Regions from separate parts of the Paenibacillus sp. BR2-3 genome, predicted to be linked through region 2. Evidence: a T-box and tRNA genes for the amino acid it is inferred to sense, from the RefSeq annotation. Region 2 holds a T-box; the other holds one or more tRNA genes.
The links. A T-box is a leader RNA that pairs with one kind of tRNA and senses whether it is charged. The one in region 2 lies ahead of metG (methionine--tRNA ligase), so its partner is inferred to be a tRNA-Met.

Region 1 (10,090 bases), 1.3 Mb from region 2:
GGTAAACCTACCAGGGAATTCCCGCAAAGCATGAGACGGGATGTTATGGATTTAATTGATGCATCAGAGGGAGCCGAGAAGTAGAAGATAAGAAGCCGAAAGTTATTTTTAAAAAAAGCTTGCAATAGATATTCACACATGGTATATTCTTATTCCGGCCAAGAAATGTTGATGCCGAGCTCGAAAAGAAATTATAAAAAAGAGCTTGCATTACACGGTTGGATATGATATATTATAAGAGTTGCTGGTGAGGCGTTAATGACCGACAACGAGAACTTGATCTTTGAAAACTGAACAACGAGTGAGTGGGATTTTACGAAAGTGAAATCCAAAAAAATGAGAATGTAAATTCTCGTCAGATGTTTCAAAATGAGCTATCGCTCTTTTCAATATCTTTTCGGATGTTTATTTTCTCGGAGTGATTCGGGGGAGTAGGCGCTCGGAAAAAACTAATTGGAGAGTTTGATCCTGGCTCAGGACGAACGCTGGCGGCATGCCTAATACATGCAAGTCGAGCGGAGCAAAAGCTTTCCTTCGGGAAAGCCGATGTTTAGCGGCGGACGGGTGAGTAACACGTAGGCAACCTGCCCCTTAGCCTGGGATAACTACCGGAAACGGTAGCTAATACCGGATAATTTCTTTGTTCTCCTGAAGAGAGAATGAAAGACGGAGCAATCTGTCACTGAGGGATGGGCCTGCGGCGCATTAGCTAGTTGGTGAGGTAACGGCTCACCAAGGCGACGATGCGTAGCCGACCTGAGAGGGTGAACGGCCACACTGGGACTGAGACACGGCCCAGACTCCTACGGGAGGCAGCAGTAGGGAATCTTCCGCAATGGGCGAAAGCCTGACGGAGCAATGCCGCGTGAGTGATGAAGGTTTTCGGATCGTAAAGCTCTGTTGCCAGGGAAGAACGTCTCATAGAGTAACTGCTATGAGAGTGACGGTACCTGAGAAGAAAGCCCCGGCTAACTACGTGCCAGCAGCCGCGGTAATACGTAGGGGGCAAGCGTTGTCCGGAATTATTGGGCGTAAAGCGCGCGCAGGCGGCTATTTAAGTCTGGTGTTTAAACCTTGGGCTCAACCTGAGGTCGCACTGGAAACTGGGTGGCTTGAGTACAGAAGAGGAAAGTGGAATTCCACGTGTAGCGGTGAAATGCGTAGATATGTGGAGGAACACCAGTGGCGAAGGCGACTTTCTGGGCTGTAACTGACGCTGAGGCGCGAAAGCGTGGGGAGCAAACAGGATTAGATACCCTGGTAGTCCACGCCGTAAACGATGAGTGCTAGGTGTTAGGGGTTTCGATACCCTTGGTGCCGAAGTTAACACAGTAAGCACTCCGCCTGGGGAGTACGGTCGCAAGACTGAAACTCAAAGGAATTGACGGGGACCCGCACAAGCAGTGGAGTATGTGGTTTAATTCGAAGCAACGCGAAGAACCTTACCAGGTCTTGACATCTGGGTGAAAACACTAGAGATAGTGTCCCTCTTCGGAGCACCCAAGACAGGTGGTGCATGGTTGTCGTCAGCTCGTGTCGTGAGATGTTGGGTTAAGTCCCGCAACGAGCGCAACCCTTAACTTTAGTTGCCAGCAGGTAAGGCTGGGCACTCTAGAGTGACTGCCGGTGACAAACCGGAGGAAGGTGGGGATGACGTCAAATCATCATGCCCCTTATGACCTGGGCTACACACGTACTACAATGGCCGGTACAACGGGAAGCGAAACCGCGAGGTGGAGCCAATCCCAGCAAAGCCGGTCTCAGTTCGGATTGCAGGCTGCAACTCGCCTGCATGAAGTCGGAATTGCTAGTAATCGCGGATCAGCATGCCGCGGTGAATACGTTCCCGGGTCTTGTACACACCGCCCGTCACACCACGAGAGTTTACAACACCCGAAGTCGGTGGGGTAACCCGCAAGGGAGCCAGCCGCCGAAGGTGGGGTAGATGATTGGGGTGAAGTCGTAACAAGGTAGCCGTATCGGAAGGTGCGGCTGGATCACCTCCTTTCTATGGAGAATCGTCACCTGCGATGGTGACATTCAAATCTGGAAGCGTAAGCTTCTATAAGAACCTTTAGGTTCGAACACTCACTCGTTGTTCAGTTTTGAGAGTTTAAGCTCTCAAATGCAAGAAACTTGATCCTTGAAAACTGGATACCGAAACGAATTTGCGTTTTAGAACATCTTTTAGCACACTTGTGCAAACAAGTGAAAGTTATTAGTTGATACGATTGCTTCTTAATGGAGTGTCGAAGATTGACTTTCTTCTTCGGAAGAGAATCAATGTCCGATATTTTTCCTACGGAAAAAATCGAGGTTAAGCTAATAAGAGCACACGGAGGATGCCTAGGCGCCAGGAGCCGACGAAGGACGTGGCGAACAACGAAACTGCCTCGGGGAGCTGTAAGCAAGCTTTGATCCGGGGGTGTCCGAATGGGGAAACCCAGCTGTGGTAATTCGCAGTTACTCATCTCTGAACACATAGGAGATGTAGAGGCAGACCAGGGGAACTGAAACATCTAAGTACCCTGAGGAAGAGAAAACAATAGTGATTCCGTCAGTAGCGGCGAGCGAACGCGGAACAGCCTAAACTTGGGCGATTTATCGCCTGGGGGTTGTGGGACGTCTCACATGGAGTTACAAAGGAATTTGGTAGGCGAAGAGGTCTGGAAAGGCCCGCGATAGAGGTAATAGCCCTGTATCCTAAACCATGTTCTCTCCGAGACGGATCCCGAGTAGTGCGGGGCACGTGAAACCCCGTATGAATCCAGCAGGACCATCTGCTAAGGCTAAATACTACCTGGCGACCGATAGTGAAACAGTACCGTGAGGGAAAGGTGAAAAGCACCCCGGAAGGGGAGTGAAATAGAACCTGAAACCGTGTGCTTACAAAAAGTCAGAGTCCGATCTATGGATGATGGCGTGCCTTTTGTAGAATGAACCGGCGAGTTACGTTTAACATGCAAGGTTAAGGTGAGAAGCCGGAGCCGCAGCGAAAGCGAGTCTGAATAGGGCGATATAGTATGTGGACGTAGACCCGAAACCGTGTGATCTACCCCTGTCCAGGGTGAAGGTGCGGTAACACGCACTGGAGGCCCGAACCCACGCATGTTGAAAAATGCGGGGATGAGGTGGGGGTAGCGGAGAAATTCCAATCGAACTCGGAGATAGCTGGTTCTCCCCGAAATAGCTTTAGGGCTAGCCTCGGCACAAGAGTAATGGAGGTAGAGCACTGATTGGTTGCGGGGCCCGCAAGGGTTACCAAGATCAGTCAAACTCCGAATGCCATCTACTTATTGCCGGGAGTCAGACAGTGAGTGCTAAGATCCATTGTCAAAAGGGAAACAGCCCAGACCATCAGCTAAGGTCCCCAAGTGTGTGTTAAGTGGGAAAGGATGTGGAGTTGCACAGACAACCAGGATGTTGGCTTAGAAGCAGCCACCATTGAAAGAGTGCGTAATAGCTCACTGGTCGAGTGACTCTGCGCCGAAAATGTAACGGGGCTAAACACACCACCGAAGCTATGGCTTGATACGTATGTATCAGGGGTAGGGGAGCGTTGTGTATACGTTGAAGGTGTACCGTAAGGAGCGCTGGAGAGTACACAAGTGAGAATGCCGGTATGAGTAACGAAAAGATCAGTGAGAATCTGATCCGCCGAAAGCCCAAGGTTTCCTGAGGAAGGCTCGTCCGCTCAGGGTAAGTCGGGACCTAAGGCGAGGCCGAAAGGCGTAGTCGAAGGACAACAGTTTGAAATTACTGTACCACCGTAATCCGCTATGAGCGATGGGGTGACGCAGGAGGGTAGTGACGCGGACTGATGGATGTCCGTCTAAGCAGTGAGGTTGATGTGCAGGCAAATCCGCACATCGATAAGGCTGGGCTGTGATGGGGAGCGAAAATTACAGTAGCGAAGGTCATGATCTCACACTGCCAAGAAAAGCCTCTAGCCAGGAGAAGGTGCCCGTACCGCAAACCGACACAGGTAGGCGAGAAGAGAATTCTAAGGCGCGCGGAAGAACTCTCGTTAAGGAACTCGGCAAAATGACCCCGTAACTTCGGGAGAAGGGGTGCCCCGGTAGTGTGAATAGCACGAGGGGGCCGCAGTGAAAAGGCCCAAGCGACTGTTTAGCAAAAACACAGGTCTGTGCGAAGCCGCAAGGCGAAGTATACGGGCTGACGCCTGCCCGGTGCTGGAAGGTTAAGGGGAGCGGTTAGGAGCAATCCGAAGCTGTGAACCGAAGCCCCAGTAAACGGCGGCCGTAACTATAACGGTCCTAAGGTAGCGAAATTCCTTGTCAGGTAAATTCTGACCCGCACGAATGGCGTAACGACTTGGGCGCTGTCTCAACGAGAGATCCGGTGAAATTTTAATACCTGTGAAGATGCAGGTTACCCGCGACAAGACGGAAAGACCCCATGGAGCTTTACTGCAGCTTGATATTGAATTTGGGTACGATCTGTACAGGATAGGTGGGAGCCAGGGAAGCAGGAGCGCAAGCTTCTGCAGAGGCGACGTTGGGATACCACCCTGATCGTATCTAGGTTCTAACCTGGTACCCTAATCGGGTACGGGGACCGTGTCAGGCGGGCAGTTTGACTGGGGCGGTCGCCTCCTAAAGAGTAACGGAGGCGTTCCAAGGTTCCCTCAGAATGGTTGGAAATCATTCGAAGAGTGCAAAGGCATAAGGGAGCTTGACTGCGAGACCTACAAGTCGAGCAGGGACGAAAGTCGGACTTAGTGATCCGGTGGTACCGCATGGAAGGGCCATCGCTCAACGGATAAAAGCTACCCTGGGGATAACAGGCTTATCTCCCCCAAGAGTCCACATCGACGGGGAGGTTTGGCACCTCGATGTCGGCTCATCGCATCCTGGGGCTGAAGTAGGTCCCAAGGGTTGGGCTGTTCGCCCATTAAAGCGGTACGCGAGCTGGGTTCAGAACGTCGTGAGACAGTTCGGTCCCTATCTGTCGTGGGCGCAGGAAATTTGAGAGGAGCTGTCCTTAGTACGAGAGGACCGGGATGGACGTACCGCTGGTGCATCAGTTGTTCCGCCAGGAGCATGGCTGAGTAGCTACGTACGGACGGGATAAGCGCTGAAAGCATCTAAGCGTGAAGCCCCCCTCAAGATGAGATTTCCCAATACGTAAGACCCCTTGAAGACGACGAGGTAGATAGGTTGGAGGTGGAAGTGCAGCAATGCATGGAGCTGACCAATACTAATCGGTCGAGGGCTTATCCAATATCTATCACGCAGATTCGTTTCGGATTCAGTTTTCAGGCGACTCAAGCCTGAACATTTACGCTGTAAATGCCGTTTGGTGGCGATAGCGGAGGGGTTCCACGCGTACCCATCCCGAACACGACCGTTAAGACCTCCAGCGCCGATGGTACTTGGACCGAAGGGTCCTGGGAGAGTAGGACGTTGCCAAGCGGATCACCACAGTAACTGTGGTATTTTTTTTGCTCATAACATTTACATACGATAGTAGGGCCCTTAGCTCAGCTGGTTAGAGCGCACCCCTGATAAGGGTGAGGTCGGTGGTTCGAGTCCACTAGGGCCCACCATATTCCCTGATAGCTCAGTTGGTAGAGCACTCGACTGTTAATCGAGTTGTCACAGGTTCGAGTCCTGTTCGGGGAGCCATTATGGAGAGGTGTCCGAGTTTGGCCGAAGGAGCACGATTGGAAATCGTGTAGGCGCCACAAGCGTCTCGAGGGTTCGAATCCCTCTCTCTCCGTTGCAGTTACTTCCCGTAAGGGATGAGAACCCTCAGTGGTTCGTTGGAGCATGAGCTTCATAAAGATAACAGTTTGGCCCGTTGGTCAAGGGGTTAAGACACCTCCCTTTCACGGAGGTAACATGGGTTCGAATCCCATACGGGTCATATCATGGAGGCTTAGCTCAGCTGGGAGAGCATCTGCCTTACAAGCAGAGGGTCGGGGGTTCGATCCCCTCAGCCTCCACCATAAAAAATCCCCAAAAAGTGAAGCAAATGCTTCGCAGCGGGTTCCGAGTACTTTTCGGGGGCCCCACAGGGATAATAATACTTTTTCTGACGCGGGGTGGAGCAGCCCGGTAGCTCGTCGGGCTCATAACCCGAAGGCCGCAGGTTCAAATCCTGCCCCCGCAACCAATTTATCCTTATGTAATATTTTCTTTGGATAATGTGGTATAGTGGATTTAACACATTTGCTTGTCATCAAAGGATCAGGGCTTAAGCCCATCGGTATCCGGCATACTTATTACTGACGCGGGGTGGAGCAGCCCGGTAGCTCGTCGGGCTCATAACCCGAAGGCCGCAGGTTCAAATCCTGCCCCCGCAACCAATTTACACTTATGCATTATGTCTTTGGAACCGTGGTGTAGTTGGCCTAACATGCCTGCCTGTCACGCAGGAGATCGCGGGTTCGAATCCCGTCGGTTCCGCCATCTATTTATCTTCAGGGATGAGAATCCAAAAGTTGGGTTCGTTGAAGCATGAGCTTCGGTAGGGAGACTTCGCAATCTCGTAACGAAGTGAAGAGTATCCCGTCGGTTCCGCCATTTAGTTAATTATTGTTGGGGATTAGCCAAGCGGTAAGGCAACGGACTTTGACTCCGTCATGCATAGGTTCAAATCCTATATCCCCAGCCATTTCACCCCGAAAAGTGAAGTTTAGCAATGAGAGCCATTAGCTCAGTTGGTAGAGCACCTGACTTTTAATCAGGGTGTCGAAGGTTCGAGTCCTTCATGGCTCACTTTTATTTATTAGTAACATGCGCGTGTGGCGGAATGGCAGACGCACCAGACTTAGGATCTGGCGTTTCACGACGTGGGGGTTCAAGTCCCTTCACGCGCACCATATTTTGCGGACGTGGCTCAGCGGTAGAGCATCGCCTTGCCAAGGCGAGGGTCGCGGGTTCGATTCCCGTCGTCCGCTCCATATCAATTTTGCGCCCTTAGCTCAGCTGGATAGAGCGTTTGACTACGAATCAAAAGGTCGGGAGTTCGAATCTCTCAGGGCGCGCCATTTATATTTTCAACAACTTTATACTGTCGGGACGTAGCTCAGCTTGGTAGAGCACCTGGTTTGGGACCAGGGGGTCGCATGTTCAAATCGTGTCGTCCCGATTTTACATATTTGCGGGTGTAGTTCAATGGTAGAACTTTAGCCTTCCAAGCTAATAGCGTGGGTTCGATTCCCATCACCCGCTTACCTTAACTTAGACAGAGAGCTGCGAATTATCGCGGCTCCTTTTCATTAGTGAGAGAAATCCGTGATGAACAGTACACTTGCTGGTGGAGGCAGGTGTTTTTTTGTGTAGAGCTTATCTTTGCGATAAAATGGAATTCAACCTCTGACTGTCAATTACAGTAGAAAGGAGATCCATATGCACGAATTCGAAGCCAAGTTAGTAAAACCGGACATAAGCGGAAGCTGGACGTACCTGACCGTGCCTTTTGATGTTGAGAAATCATTCGGCTCAAGAGCTCGGGTTCAAGTTAAAGGGACGGTTAATGGCATCCCCTATAAAGGAACGCTTATGCCGCACGGGGATGGGAAGCATTATATGGTAGTGAACAAAGCACTTAGAGATCTGGCCCGAGCCACTAATGGAGATAAGGTTAAGGTTACGATGGAACAGGATCACGAGAAGCGCGAAGTGGAGGCTTCCGATGATTTCCTCGCTGTATTGAATACGAATGAGAAGGCTGAAGCGAACTACAACAACATGGCTTATTCCCATAAAAAAGCATATGTCGATTGGATTGAAGGATCTAAGAGACCGGAAACAAGACAAAGCCGCATCCAAAAATCAGTTGAAAAGCTGGCTGACGGAATAAAGCTGAAATAATGATATCTCTGAATAAAAAAAGCAGTTTTAACATGCTCAATGTTTAGACTGCTTTTTTGTGTTCAAAATAGGTACTATCTCTACGTCAGGATTATTTTTTCTCAGGCTGGTAGGTAAGTATAATGACTCCCGATGGGGTCGTCTTGGTTTCAACAAGTGCAAGAGCGGCCTTATCGCCTTCTCTGAAGAGACGTTTACCGCTCCCCAGCACAACAGGATGGAGGATGAGGTTGTATTCATCGATGAGGCCGTGCTGCATTAGCGTGTGTACAAGCTCGCCGCTGCCGTAAATCAAAGGTTACCACCGGGCTGCTGCTTCAGTCTGGATACTTCTTCGGCGATGTTGTCTTTAATCAAATTGGCATTCCACTGGGCTCTATTCGTGTTTATTTAATCACAACCGTAAATGCTTATGGGGTCAAAAAAAGCCTCAGACCCGAGGTCTGAGGCTTCAACAAGTCACATAGTACTTCTGTTGTCTTAAACGCCCTGCGGCAAAGGCAGACCCAACCCTGCGGCGATGCGCTGGCCGAATTCCGGATCGGCTTTGTAGAAATGCCCGATTTGGCGGATTTTGATTTCGTCCCGCTCGACTGGAGCCATGGCACCAACGATATTTTGCACGAGACGGGTACGTTCCTCTTCGCTCAGCAGCCGGTATAAATCTCCGGGCTGTGTGTAATGATCATTATGGTCATAGGCAACACTCTCCGCGAGGCCGGATACCTCGAAAGGAACAGGTTTATGTTGCGGAGACTCTTTCGGACCGCCGTAGCTGTTAGGCTCGTAGTAGACAGAACTGCCTCCATTGGTACCGCTGGTCATGGCACCGTCACGCTGATAGTTGTTCACGTCCGCTTTCGGACGGTTAATCGGCAGATTGTTATGATTGGCACCCACACGGTAGCGGTGTGCATCGGAGTAGGCAAACAAGCGGCCCTGCAGCATTTTATCCGGAGAAGCCTCAATTCCGGGCACGAACGAACCGGGGGAGAAGGTAGCCTGCTCAACCTCGGCAAAATAGTTCTCAGGATTACGGTCGAGCACCATGCGTCCAACTTCAATCAACGGATAATCATTCTGTGACCACACCTTTGTAACATCGAATGGGTCGAAACGGTAGGTGTTCGCGTCCTCGATCGGCATAATTTGCACATGCAATCTCCAAGCCGGGAAGTCTCCTTTGTCAATCGCGTTGAACAAATCCTCTGTATGATAATCCGGGTTCTCACCGGCTATTTTGGCTGCAAGATTCACGTCCATATTCTGAACGCCCTGTTCCGTTTTGAAATGATATTTCACCCAGACAGCGGCACCCTCCGCATTTACCCATTTGAACGTGTGGCTTCCGAAGCCGTGCATATGTCGGAGTGTAGCCGGAATTCCGCGATCCGACATCAGAATGCTTACCTGGTGCAGAGATTCAGGAGATAATGACCAGAAATCCCACACGGCATTGGGGTTTTTCAGGTGTGTCTGCGGATGGCGTTTCTGTGTATGGATAAAGTCAGGAAATTTAATGGCATCACGGATGAAAAAGACAGGTGTGTTATTCCCGACTAGATCATAATTTCCTTCTTCTGTGTAGAACTTTACGGCAAAGCCGCACGGGTCACGCACCGTATCGGCAGAACCCAGCTCACCGGCAACGGTGGAGAAACGGATGAACATCGGCGTACGTTTGCCTACTTCGGATAAAAAGCTTGCTTTTGTATATTGGGACAAATCATTGGTAACCTCAAAATATCCATGGGCTCCGGCACCTTTGGCATGTACGACACGCTCCGGCACACGCTCCCTGTTAAAGTGCGCTAATTTCTCAAGAAGGTGGACATCTTGAATTAAAGTCGGGCCCCGGGAACCGGCTGTCATCGAGTTTTGGTTGTCGCCTACAGGAGCGCCCCAGCTAGTTGTAAGATTGTTAGAATTGGAACTCTTATCAATTCCCGGAAAATATGCAATCCTTTTTTATAATAATTTTAAATAAGCGATATTTAGGTATAAAAAATCCCATCCGAAGGGGCGGATGGGATAGGGAAAACTTTTTAATTATGCCTTGATATACATTCTATTGTAATATTCTTCAAGCATACGCTTGGTAGCGAACTCGGTGCGGGTGGTCTCGATACTCTTTTTCATCATTTCGACCCACTTGCCGCGGTCCTCGTAGTAGGTTGGCAGTACACGGTTCAGGAGCGTATCGTACAGCGCATCACTGTCATGACGGTCCAATTCCCCGAAATCCGTGG
Region 2 (10,090 bases):
GGGACATATCTTGAATCGTGAAGCAACGGAAACAATCAAAAGACGGTATGACCGTATGGCCCCGATGTTCCACAAAATGGACGATAAAAGCATGAAAGATTTACGAAAAAACCTTCTTGCCGAAGTCAAAGGCAGCGTATTGGAGTTCGGGGTGGGAACCGGGGCAAACCTGCCTTATTACCGAAGGGATATCCGGCTTACAGGTATCGATTTTAGTCCAAACATGCTTCAATATGCCCGGGAAAAAGCGAAGTCGCTGGATTTTCCGGTAACCCTGCTCGAAATGGACGTCGAACAACTCGAGTTTCCCTTGGGTATGCAAGCGGGAAGGGCAGGTGCTCCTGCTTGAACATATGCGCAGTGAAAATCCGGTTATCGGCAGGATCATGGACTGGCTCAATCCGCTAACCGTCCGGTTCTCCGGCGCAAACATCAATCGCCGTACTTTGGACAACATCGGCAGGGCGGATTTTTTGGTAGCAAAGAATGAAAAATTGTTTTTCACCATCGTACGCCAACTGGAATTATGCCCGATTAAGCAAACAGAAGGCTCTTGAAAGACCGACAATGGAGGTGAGAGGGGTGGAGACGTTACACGTTCCCGGCAGGCTTCGAATTATCGAAGGGCAGGTGCGCGGTATCATCAGGCTGGTGGAGCAGGACGGAAATCGTACTGAAATTCTACACCAAATCACAGCTGTACGTGCTGCGTTGGAACAAGTCGGCTTTATTTTGTTGCAAAATCACATCGAGCAATGGTGGGATCATTCTGTCCAACAAGGACCAATGGACGGAAAAATGGATGAACTGATTTCCATATGGAAGCAATTCTCGAAAATCTAAATTTGAGTACTACGGAATCTGAAACTCTTATAAAACTCTAAGGTTGATCACAGCGTCGTCTTAGTTTCGGCTGGTAGTTTTATATCTGTAAGAACAAATGAGGAGAAGGAGGCAACAAAAATGGCGCAATTGCTGCAGCGTCCCAAAGTCGCGCAAAACATTACGGAATTGATCGGCGGCACCCCGCTCGTACGCCTGAACAAGATCAGCGATCGGACCGGTGTTGAAGTTTTGGGGAAACTGGAGTATTTCAATCCGCTTGGAAGCGTGAAAGATCGAATCGGTTTTGCCATGATTGAAGACGCGGAGGAGCGCGGACTCATCGATAAGGAAACCGTCATTATTGAACCGACAAGCGGCAATACGGGGATCGCGCTTGCCTTCGTTTGTGCCGCAAAAGGCTATCGTTGTCAGTTGATTATGCCCGAAACGATGAGCGTAGAACGCCGAAATCTGCTTAAAGCATTGGGTGCGGAGCTGGTTTTGACCGAAGGATCCAGAGGAATGAAAGGGGCCATTGAAAAAGCGAAAGAACTGGCGGATCAGACGCCGAAAGCTTATTTGCCCCAGCAATTCCAAAACCCGGCAAATCCTGAGATCCACCGCCAAACGACCGCAGAGGAAATCTGGGAGGACACGGGCGGACAAGTCGATATTCTCATCAGCGGGATCGGTACGGGAGGCACCATAACCGGGATAACGGAAGTGCTTAAGCAGAGAAAATCGTCATTTTATTCCATCGCTGTGGAACCCGCATCTTCCCCGGTCCTGTCGGGTGGAGCCGCCGGACCGCATAAAATACAGGGAATCGGGGCGGGGTTTGTGCCGGAGGTGTTGAATACCGCTATATTCAATGAGGTGATACAGGTTACCAACGAAGATGCTTTCGAGGCATCAAGGACAATTGCCAGACAAGAAGGGATATTGGTAGGTATCTCTTCCGGAGCAGCTTTGCATGCCGCTGCGGCAGCCGCAAGCCGTCCGGAATATAAAGGAAAAACGATGGTTGTCATATTGCCCGATACCGGAGAAAGATACCTTTCCACTGCCCTGTACCAGGAAGGTTGAAAGCTGGACTGCAAATGGATGTTAATGAAACGATGAGATGGAAGAGTTCAATGTGAACGGATCTTCCCCAAACCGCCCGGAAAGCTGCAGCCTACCTGTTGGAGCAGAAGATACTCGTACCATCGGAAGAGCAAGACCTGCTTCGTCCTAACCAAAACATAACCAGGGCGGAAGCGGCGCGGATCGTCGCTAGGCTGATGCAGAAAAATTTGCTGGCCGCAAGCACGAAATAAAAGGAGGAACTCTGTATGAAACATAAGGAGAAAGATCCGGTATGCGGAATGGCGATAAGCGTGCAAGATGACACTTTACGTTCCGTTTGGCAGGAAACAACTTACTATTTTTGCGCATCTGCCTGCAAGGAAAAATTTGATGCTGATCCTGAACAATATGCCCAGCCACGAGAATGCTGCGGCAAGCATCAACATCCGGGTCACCGCAACCATGGAGAGTGCAGTCACTAATCTATCAGGAATAATGAGAAGACTGCCGAATACTCGGCAGTCTTTAGATTTTTCAAAATCATTTTTAAAGGAGTAATCTCGCCTTTGAATAGTAATTTATGGTCAGCGCGAAAGGCGGAATCGGCGATTACCGGGGTTAAGACATGAATTGAACAAAAGAATATACCAGCACGGCAACGACGAAACAAATACCTAGCAGCATATAGATTATTTTCCTTCCATACATCAGCACCACCGCTTTCCAACAAAGTAATTGTATGATCAGGAGCAGCATCTTTATTATTATCGCCAATAAGAACGCAAAGGGTAGACGTAATCAAATAGTTGCGAAAAAAATCTGCGGCATTGCCAAATAAATCTGATACATTTTATTTTAACAATCTGTTGACATACTCATGGGGGGTACTGTATATTTAAGTTGTGAGGTGATAAATGCTAAATGAAAAATGAATCTGAGCTTCAGGACAACGATTGCTGCGACACCGTCGGCGAGCGAAAAAGCCATCACCCTGATAAAACGAAATCCAATTTGGTTTCCCGACTCAACCGGATTGAAGGCCAGATAAGAGGCATAAAAGGCCTCATTGAAAAGGATACTTATTGTGATGACGTATTGAATCAAATTGCGGCCGTGCAGTCAGCATTGAATGGTGTAGGCAAGCTTTTGCTCCAGGAACATATGAAAAGCTGCATTGTCGAAAGGATACAGTCCGGCGACCAAGAGGTCATTGATGAACTGTTGGTAACCGTAAATAAATTAATGAAATAGTGCAAATTAAAATTTGGAGGGATACATGATGCAAAGCGTAACATTGAAAGTAGAAGGCATGTCTTGCGGGCACTGTGTGAATTCGGTTGAAGGAGCGGTAAAAAACCTCGGTGCATCAGCGACAGTTGACCTTGCCAATAATTCTGTATCAGTAAATTATGACGAGTCTAAAGTTTCTCTTGAAGCCATCAAAGAGGCGATCGAAGATCAAGGCTACGACGTCGTTTGATTGATCCGGAGCCATCAGATCGGTGGCTCCCTTCTTTTACTTAGATTTATACCCTACAGAGGTATAAAAAACGAAGAGACAGGTGATGAAAATGAGTACAGGTGCAGCTAATGCTGAAAAAAACGAACAAACCACCTTGCAGATTACGGGGATGACCTGTGCGGCTTGCGCGAACCGGATTGAGAAGGGCTTGAAGAAAATGGAGGGTGTCAAGGACGCTAACGTTAATTTCGCCCTGGAAAGAGCCTCCGTTACGTATGATCCGGAAATCGCGAATGTTGCTAAAATGGAACAAAATATCGAAAAACTAGGCTACGGTACCGTTAAGGACTCCATCGATCTTCAAATTACCGGGATGACCTGTGCGGCCTGTGCAACAAGGATTGAAAAAGGCTTGAACAAAATGCCCGGCGTCACAAATGCAAATGTGAACCTGGCGTTGGAAACGGCGCGCGTGGAATATAATCCGGCAAGCGTGTCCCTGTCCGATATGCAAAAAAAGGTGGAGCAGCTCGGCTACAAAGCGATGCCGAAGGCAGAGGTGGCCGATCCTGGGAAACACCGCGAAAAAGAGATTGCCAGGCAGAAGCGGACATTACTGATCTCTGCGGTCTTGTCCTTCCCGCTGCTTTGGGCCATGTTCAGCCATTTCTCCTTTATGTCATGGCTTTGGGCTCCGGATATTTTCATAAATCCCTGGTTCCAGCTCGCGCTCGCCACGCCGGTCCAGTTCTATATCGGCCGCCAGTTTTATATCGGGTCTTATAAAGCGCTGCGCAACAAGAGTGCCAATATGGACGTTTTGATTGCATTGGGTACGTCGGCCGCTTATTTTTACAGTATCTATCTCACTTTGGAATGGGTGCGGATGGGAGCGGGCCCGATGGGCCCTGCGATGTACTATGAAGTAAGTTCGATCTTGATTACATTGGTTCTTTTGGGCAAGCTGTTTGAAATCCTTGCCAAAGGACGGACTTCGGAAGCGATCAAGAAGCTGATGGGCTTGCAGGCAAAAACGGCGCTCGTCGTTCGTAACGGGGAAGAAATGAGCATTCCTGTTGAAGAAGTAATCGCCGGCGATATCGTCCTGGTAAAGCCGGGCGAGAAGATTCCGGTCGATGGCGAGGTAGTGGAAGGATCGTCCGCCGTTGACGAATCGATGCTCACTGGTGAAAGCATTCCGGTTGATAAGCGGATCGGAGACAATGTGATCGGCGCTACCATCAACAAGAACGGGATGCTTCGCATTAAAGCGACCAAGGTCGGCAAAGAAACGGCGCTGGCGCAAATCATTAAAGTAGTGGAGGAAGCTCAGGGCTCCAAAGCGCCGATTCAACGCGTGGCGGATGTCATCTCCGGCATCTTCGTGCCGATTGTAGTCGGGATAGCTGTGGTGGTTTCTTTACTCTGGTACTTTTTGTTCTCGCCGGGTGAATTTGCAACGGCGCTTGAAATCGGGATTGCGATCCTCGTTATTGCTTGCCCTTGCGCATTGGGATTGGCTACACCGACATCGATTATGGCAGGCTCCGGCCGTGCCGCGGAACTCGGCGTGCTCTTTAAAGGCGGCGAACATCTGGAAGGAACGCATAAGATTAATGCGATCATTTTGGATAAGACCGGCACGGTAACGAAAGGAAAGCCCGAGCTTACGGATGTGGTAGATGAGACGGGTAATGAACAGACTTTCCTGAGATGGGTGGGGGCAGCAGAGAAAAACTCGGAGCACCCTCTCGCGGAAGCGATTGTTAACGGGATTAGGGAAAAAGGAATTGATTTGCCTGCTACGGAGGAATTCGAAGCCATTCCGGGTTTCGGGATCCGCGCAGTTGTGGAAGGCAAAGAAATTTTAGCCGGCACACGTAAGTTAATGGCGAAGTTCGATGTATCGGCAGAGCCGGCTTTCAAAAAAATGGAGGCACTCGAGCAGGATGGGAAAACAGCGATGCTGATCGCCATTGACCGTCAATATGCGGGTCTCGTTGCCGTGGCGGATACCATCAAAGAAACGTCCAAAGATGCAGTGGCCCGGCTGAAAAAGATGGGCATCGAAGTCATCATGATTACCGGGGATAATAAGCGCACCGCAGAAGCGATTGCCAAGCAGGTTGGGATCGATCATGTGCTGGCCGAAGTGCTGCCGGAAGGAAAAGCTGAGGAAGTCAAAAAGCTCCAGGCGGCGGGCAAAAAAGTCGCAATGGTCGGTGACGGCATCAACGACGCGCCCGCTCTTGCGATGGCGGATATCGGCATGGCTGTGGGGACCGGAACAGACGTCGCGATGGAGGCGGCGGATGTCACACTCATGCGCGGCGATTTAAACAGTATCCCTGACGCGATTTATATGAGCCGCAAGACGATGACGAACATTCGCCAAAACCTGTTCTGGGCGCTTGCTTACAATTCGATCGGCATTCCGATCGCGGCTATAGGACTTCTTGCACCCTGGGTGGCAGGTGCGGCTATGGCTTTAAGTTCGGTATCGGTTGTACTGAATGCGCTTCGTCTGCAGCGGGTACGGGTATAATATAGGCTGGGGAGGAAGCGGTCATTACCCCTACCGGCACCTCTTTCGGAACGGCGACGAATCTGGCCCCGATGTCCGCCCCTATGAGAAGGATTGCGCCCAGGAACGCACTCGCCCAGCAGCAAAGTATTGATAGGACATGCCAGCAGAAAGGAGCCGATCCACGCCACGGTCATGTAAGGCAGCACTTGCGCGAGAAGGTCCAGCTTTCTCCCCTCGACCGAACCGGACAGCCAGAACAGCACTTCCTGAATGGATCGCTCGTCTATCAGCAGGAGCGTATGCGTGAACGAGGAGGCCAGTGCCCCCAACGCCGCACCGGCTAATGTGATTTTTACGGGCGACATCCCGCTGCGTCCAAGAGATCCCAGTGCGTATACGGCAACACCCACATAAGAGGGTTCATTCATTGACGGGGCATTTTTTTTCGGGCATTATAAGGAGAGTGTTACACAAATGTATTGGGAGATGAGCGTATGCTGTCGACAGAACGAATTTTGGAGGTCATGTCGGGGCAGGGACTGCGAATCACCGACCAGCGCAAAACGCTTGCCAAGTTATTCGGAGAGAGCTCAGGATATTTGTCAGCTAAGGATGTATATGAGCATATGGGACGTAAATACAGCGGACTCAGCTTTGATACCGTATATCGCAACCTTAGGGTCATGGAAGAGCTGGGTGTCCTTGAACAGGTAGTATTTGAAGACGGAGTCAAGTTCAAAGGGAGCTGCAATGAGCATCACCATCACCATCATATGATTTGCCTCCAATGCCAGAAAACCTATCCGATTTCCTTCTGTCCGATGAATATGACGGAAACTCCGGACCAGTTCCGGGTAGTCAAGCATAAATTTGAGGTGTTCGGTTACTGCAGAGAATGTGAAGAAAACCGGGAAGAGACGGTTACGGCAGGATATGCCGGTGAGGGTCAATGAATAGGGGAATCGGGCGCAAAACGGTTCAGCTACCTATCAAGGTGTACCGCAAATACATTTCTCCGTTGAAGCCGGCTACATGCCGTTTTTATCCAACCTGTTCCGCCTATGCGCTGGAAGCGGTTGAAGTTCACGGTCCAGTCAAGGGCTCATGGCTTGCCGCCAAGCGGATATCAAGATGCCATCCTTTTCATCCGGGAGGACTTGATCCTGTACCGCCACTCAAAGAAAGATCTACTAAAGAGGGCTCTGCCCGTATCACTTGACATCACGGCTCCCCTTTGGGTATATTTTCAATAATAGCTATAATTCCGACGAACGGATGAGTAAATCGGGACGACCATTACAGAGAGCCGGCAGGAGCTGAAAGCCGGTATGGAGTCCTTGTTGAAGATGGTCCGGGAGGAACTGTTTTCGAGCAGAGGACCCGGCCATAGGGTCTATGTTAGAGAACGGCGTGTTCCAGCGTTAATGGGCAGTTCGCAAACGGACTGATGAAGCCTGATCTCTGTGAGGAGACAGGGAATTTTGGGTGGTAACGCGTGAGTTTACTCTCGCCCCATAAAGGGGGCGGGAGTTTTTTGTCTTTTAAAGAAGAAAGGATGACGAAAATGAGTGAGAAGAAAACCTTTTACCTGACTACACCTATCTATTACCCGAGTGACAAGCTGCATATAGGGCATGCGTATTCGACAGTTGCCGGTGATGCTATGGCCCGCTACAAGCGGTTACGCGGCTACGAGGTGCGATATTTGACAGGAACGGACGAGCACGGTCAAAAGATCGAACGCAAGGCAGAGGAAGCGGGCAAGACCCCTCAGCAGTTCGTAGACGATATTGTTGTTGGAATTAAGGAGCTATGGCGCAAGCTGGATATTTCTAACGATGACTTCATCCGCACAACGGAAGAACGCCATAAAAAAGTAGTGCAGGATATTTTTGACCGTCTGCTGAAGCAGGGCGATATTTACAAAGGTGAATATGAAGGCTGGTACAGCATTCCTGATGAAACCTTTTATACAGAAACTCAATTGGTCGATATCGTGCGTGATGAAAATGGGGTAATTACCGGCGGTAAAAGTCCGGATAGCGGCCATCCAGTCGAGCTTGTGAAGGAAGCAAGCTACTTTTTCCGGATGAGCAAGTATGCCGACCGCCTGCTGAAGTATTACGAGGATAATCCGGAATTTATTTTGCCGGAATCGCGCAAGAACGAAATGATCAACAATTTTATCAAGCCCGGTCTGGAAGATCTCGCGGTATCCCGGACAACTTTTGACTGGGGCGTTAAGGTAAAGGGCGACGAGAAGCATGTAGTCTACGTCTGGATTGATGCATTAACGAATTATATTACAGCTCTCGGCTATGGTTCTGAGGATCGCAGCCTGTATGACAACTTCTGGCCAGCGGATGTACATATTGTAGGGAAAGAAATCGTCCGCTTCCATACGATCTACTGGCCGATTATCCTGATGGCGCTGGGCGAGCCGCTTCCCAAGAAGGTATTTGCCCATGGCTGGCTATTGATGAAGGACGGAAAAATGTCCAAGTCGAAGGGCAATGTAGTAGATCCGGTAACCCTGATCGACCGTTATGGGCTCGATGCGCTTCGTTATTATTTGCTGCGGGAGGTGCCGTTTGGCTCGGACGGAACGTTCACGCCGGAAAGCTTCGTTGATCGGATCAACTATGATCTTGCGAACGACCTGGGAAATCTGCTGAACCGAACCGGCGCGATGGTGGAGAAGTATTTTGGCGGAGAATTGCCTGAGTATGCAGGAAAAGTGACGGCATTCGACGGCGAACTGGAAGCAGCGGCACAGAGCACTTATGCCAAAGTGGAAGAAGCTATGGAAAAAATGGAGTTCTCTGTGGCGTTGACGGCTATCGGAGCTTTCATCAGCAGGACGAACAAATACATTGATGAGACCCAGCCTTGGGTTCTGGCAAAGGATGAAAGCCGGATAGCTGAACTGGCCTCCGTCATGAGACATCTCGTGGAAGGCTTGCGGACAGCTTCGATCCTGCTGCAGCCGTTCTTGACCGGTGCACCGGCCAAGATTTGGGAACAGCTGGGTATCCAGCCGGGTGAATTGACAACATGGGATAGCGGCAGAACCTTCGGTTTGATTCCGGCAGGAACAAAACTGGTTAAAGGCAGCCCGATCTTCCCACGCCTGGATGTGGAGCAGGAGGTCGCCTATATCGCAGAAGCGATGGGTGGAGGCAAAGCCGCAGAACCCGTAACGACAACAACTACAACGGAAGCATTGAATCAACCGGCAGCAGCGGGGGCATCTGAGCCTGAAGAAGAGCATAAGGAAGAAATAGGCATCGATGATTTCGCCAAGGCTGAGCTGAGAGTAGCTCAAGTCATTTCGGCGGAAGCGGTGAAAAAAGCCGACAAGCTGCTGAAGCTGCAGCTGGATCTCGGCTATGAACAGCGCCAGGTTGTTTCCGGAATTGCCAAGTTCTACACACCTGAAGAACTGGTCGGGCGCAAAGTAATCTGTATTGTCAATCTGAAGCCGGTGAAGCTGCGCGGCGAGCTGTCCCAGGGCATGATCCTGGCGGCTTCCAAAGGCGATCAGCTTACCATTGCTACGGTTCCCGACAGTATGCCGAACGGAGCGATTGTAAAGTAATGTGTAACTCAGGAGAGCGGTCCAGTCTTATGACTGGGCTGTTTTTTTGCGGAATAGTTTCTTTGATCTTGTTGACTTATCGTAACGATTACTATTATAATTCAAATAGTAAAAATTACGATCTGAGGAGTCGATAGCTATTATGGGTTCGAACGTATTACGCAAGGGGCTGCTGATTTGTGCATTGATGCTGGTTCTTGTGCTCGCCGGGTGCGGGGCGAAGAGCAGCGGGAGTATTCAAGAAGGCAAGGTGAATGTTGTCACTACCTTTTATCCGATATATGAATTTGCTAAAGAAATTGGTGGCGAAGATATCAATGCCATTAATCTGCTACCTGTCGGGGTGGAGCCGCATGACTGGACACCGCGCAGCCAGGATATTGTGAACACATCGAAAGCGCAGTTATTTTTATATAATGGTGCAGGGCTGGAGGGCTGGGTACCGAATTTTCTGAAAGGGCTGGATAATGCCTCAGAGGTTCAGGCTGTAGAGGTCAGTCAAGGTGTCGATTATATAATGACGGACGAAGCGGAGCAAGATGAACACACTGATGGCGATAGCCTGCACACGGATCCGCATACCTGGGTTAGCCCGAAATCGGCGCTGATT

Region 1: it encodes a tRNA-Met, which carries the amino acid that the T-box ahead of metG (methionine--tRNA ligase) is inferred to sense. The anticodon was not compared.

The regions. Positions count from the first base shown of each region.
Region 1 covers NZ_CP126311.1:799,291-809,380, forward strand. Annotated here, with positions in the region: gene PaeBR_RS03775 (Acg family FMN-binding oxidoreductase) at 1-84, shown strand, start outside; rRNA gene PaeBR_RS03780 (16S ribosomal RNA) at 451-2,008, shown strand; rRNA gene PaeBR_RS03785 (23S ribosomal RNA) at 2,316-5,244, shown strand; rRNA gene rrf (5S ribosomal RNA) at 5,319-5,435, shown strand; tRNA gene PaeBR_RS03795 (tRNA-Ile) at 5,493-5,569, shown strand; tRNA gene PaeBR_RS03800 (tRNA-Asn) at 5,573-5,648, shown strand; tRNA gene PaeBR_RS03805 (tRNA-Ser) at 5,653-5,742, shown strand; tRNA gene PaeBR_RS03810 (tRNA-Glu) at 5,818-5,889, shown strand; tRNA gene PaeBR_RS03815 (tRNA-Val) at 5,896-5,971, shown strand; tRNA gene PaeBR_RS03820 (tRNA-Met) at 6,062-6,138, shown strand; tRNA gene PaeBR_RS03825 (tRNA-Met) at 6,255-6,331, shown strand; tRNA gene PaeBR_RS03830 (tRNA-Asp) at 6,357-6,434, shown strand; tRNA gene PaeBR_RS03835 (tRNA-Gln) at 6,565-6,639, shown strand; tRNA gene PaeBR_RS03840 (tRNA-Lys) at 6,671-6,743, shown strand; tRNA gene PaeBR_RS03845 (tRNA-Leu) at 6,764-6,847, shown strand; tRNA gene PaeBR_RS03850 (tRNA-Gly) at 6,854-6,928, shown strand; tRNA gene PaeBR_RS03855 (tRNA-Arg) at 6,939-7,015, shown strand; tRNA gene PaeBR_RS03860 (tRNA-Pro) at 7,043-7,116, shown strand; tRNA gene PaeBR_RS03865 (tRNA-Gly) at 7,129-7,199, shown strand; gene PaeBR_RS03870 (DUF1905 domain-containing protein) at 7,377-7,841, shown strand; partial or broken gene PaeBR_RS03875 (dihydrofolate reductase family protein) at 7,933-8,219, opposite strand; gene katA (catalase KatA) at 8,322-9,785, opposite strand; gene glgP (alpha-glucan family phosphorylase) at 9,891-10,090, opposite strand, start outside.
Region 2 covers NZ_CP126311.1:2,117,068-2,127,157, forward strand. Annotated here, with positions in the region: gene PaeBR_RS09990 (class I SAM-dependent methyltransferase) at 11-349, shown strand; gene PaeBR_RS09995 (hypothetical protein) at 336-557, shown strand; gene PaeBR_RS10000 (metal-sensitive transcriptional regulator) at 583-843, shown strand; gene cysK (cysteine synthase A) at 964-1,911, shown strand; partial or broken gene PaeBR_RS10010 (S-layer homology domain-containing protein) at 1,983-2,144, shown strand; gene PaeBR_RS10015 (YHS domain-containing protein) at 2,160-2,375, shown strand; gene PaeBR_RS10020 (hypothetical protein) at 2,372-2,695, opposite strand; gene PaeBR_RS10025 (metal-sensitive transcriptional regulator) at 2,815-3,144, shown strand; gene copZ (copper chaperone CopZ) at 3,173-3,373, shown strand; gene PaeBR_RS10035 (heavy metal translocating P-type ATPase) at 3,465-5,900, shown strand; partial or broken gene PaeBR_RS10040 (iron chelate uptake ABC transporter family permease subunit) at 5,836-6,289, opposite strand; gene PaeBR_RS10045 (Fur family transcriptional regulator) at 6,377-6,835, shown strand; gene yidD (membrane protein insertion efficiency factor YidD) at 6,832-7,101, shown strand; T-box leader at 7,141-7,400, shown strand; gene metG (methionine--tRNA ligase) at 7,447-9,480, shown strand; gene PaeBR_RS10060 (metal ABC transporter substrate-binding protein) at 9,623-10,090, shown strand, end outside.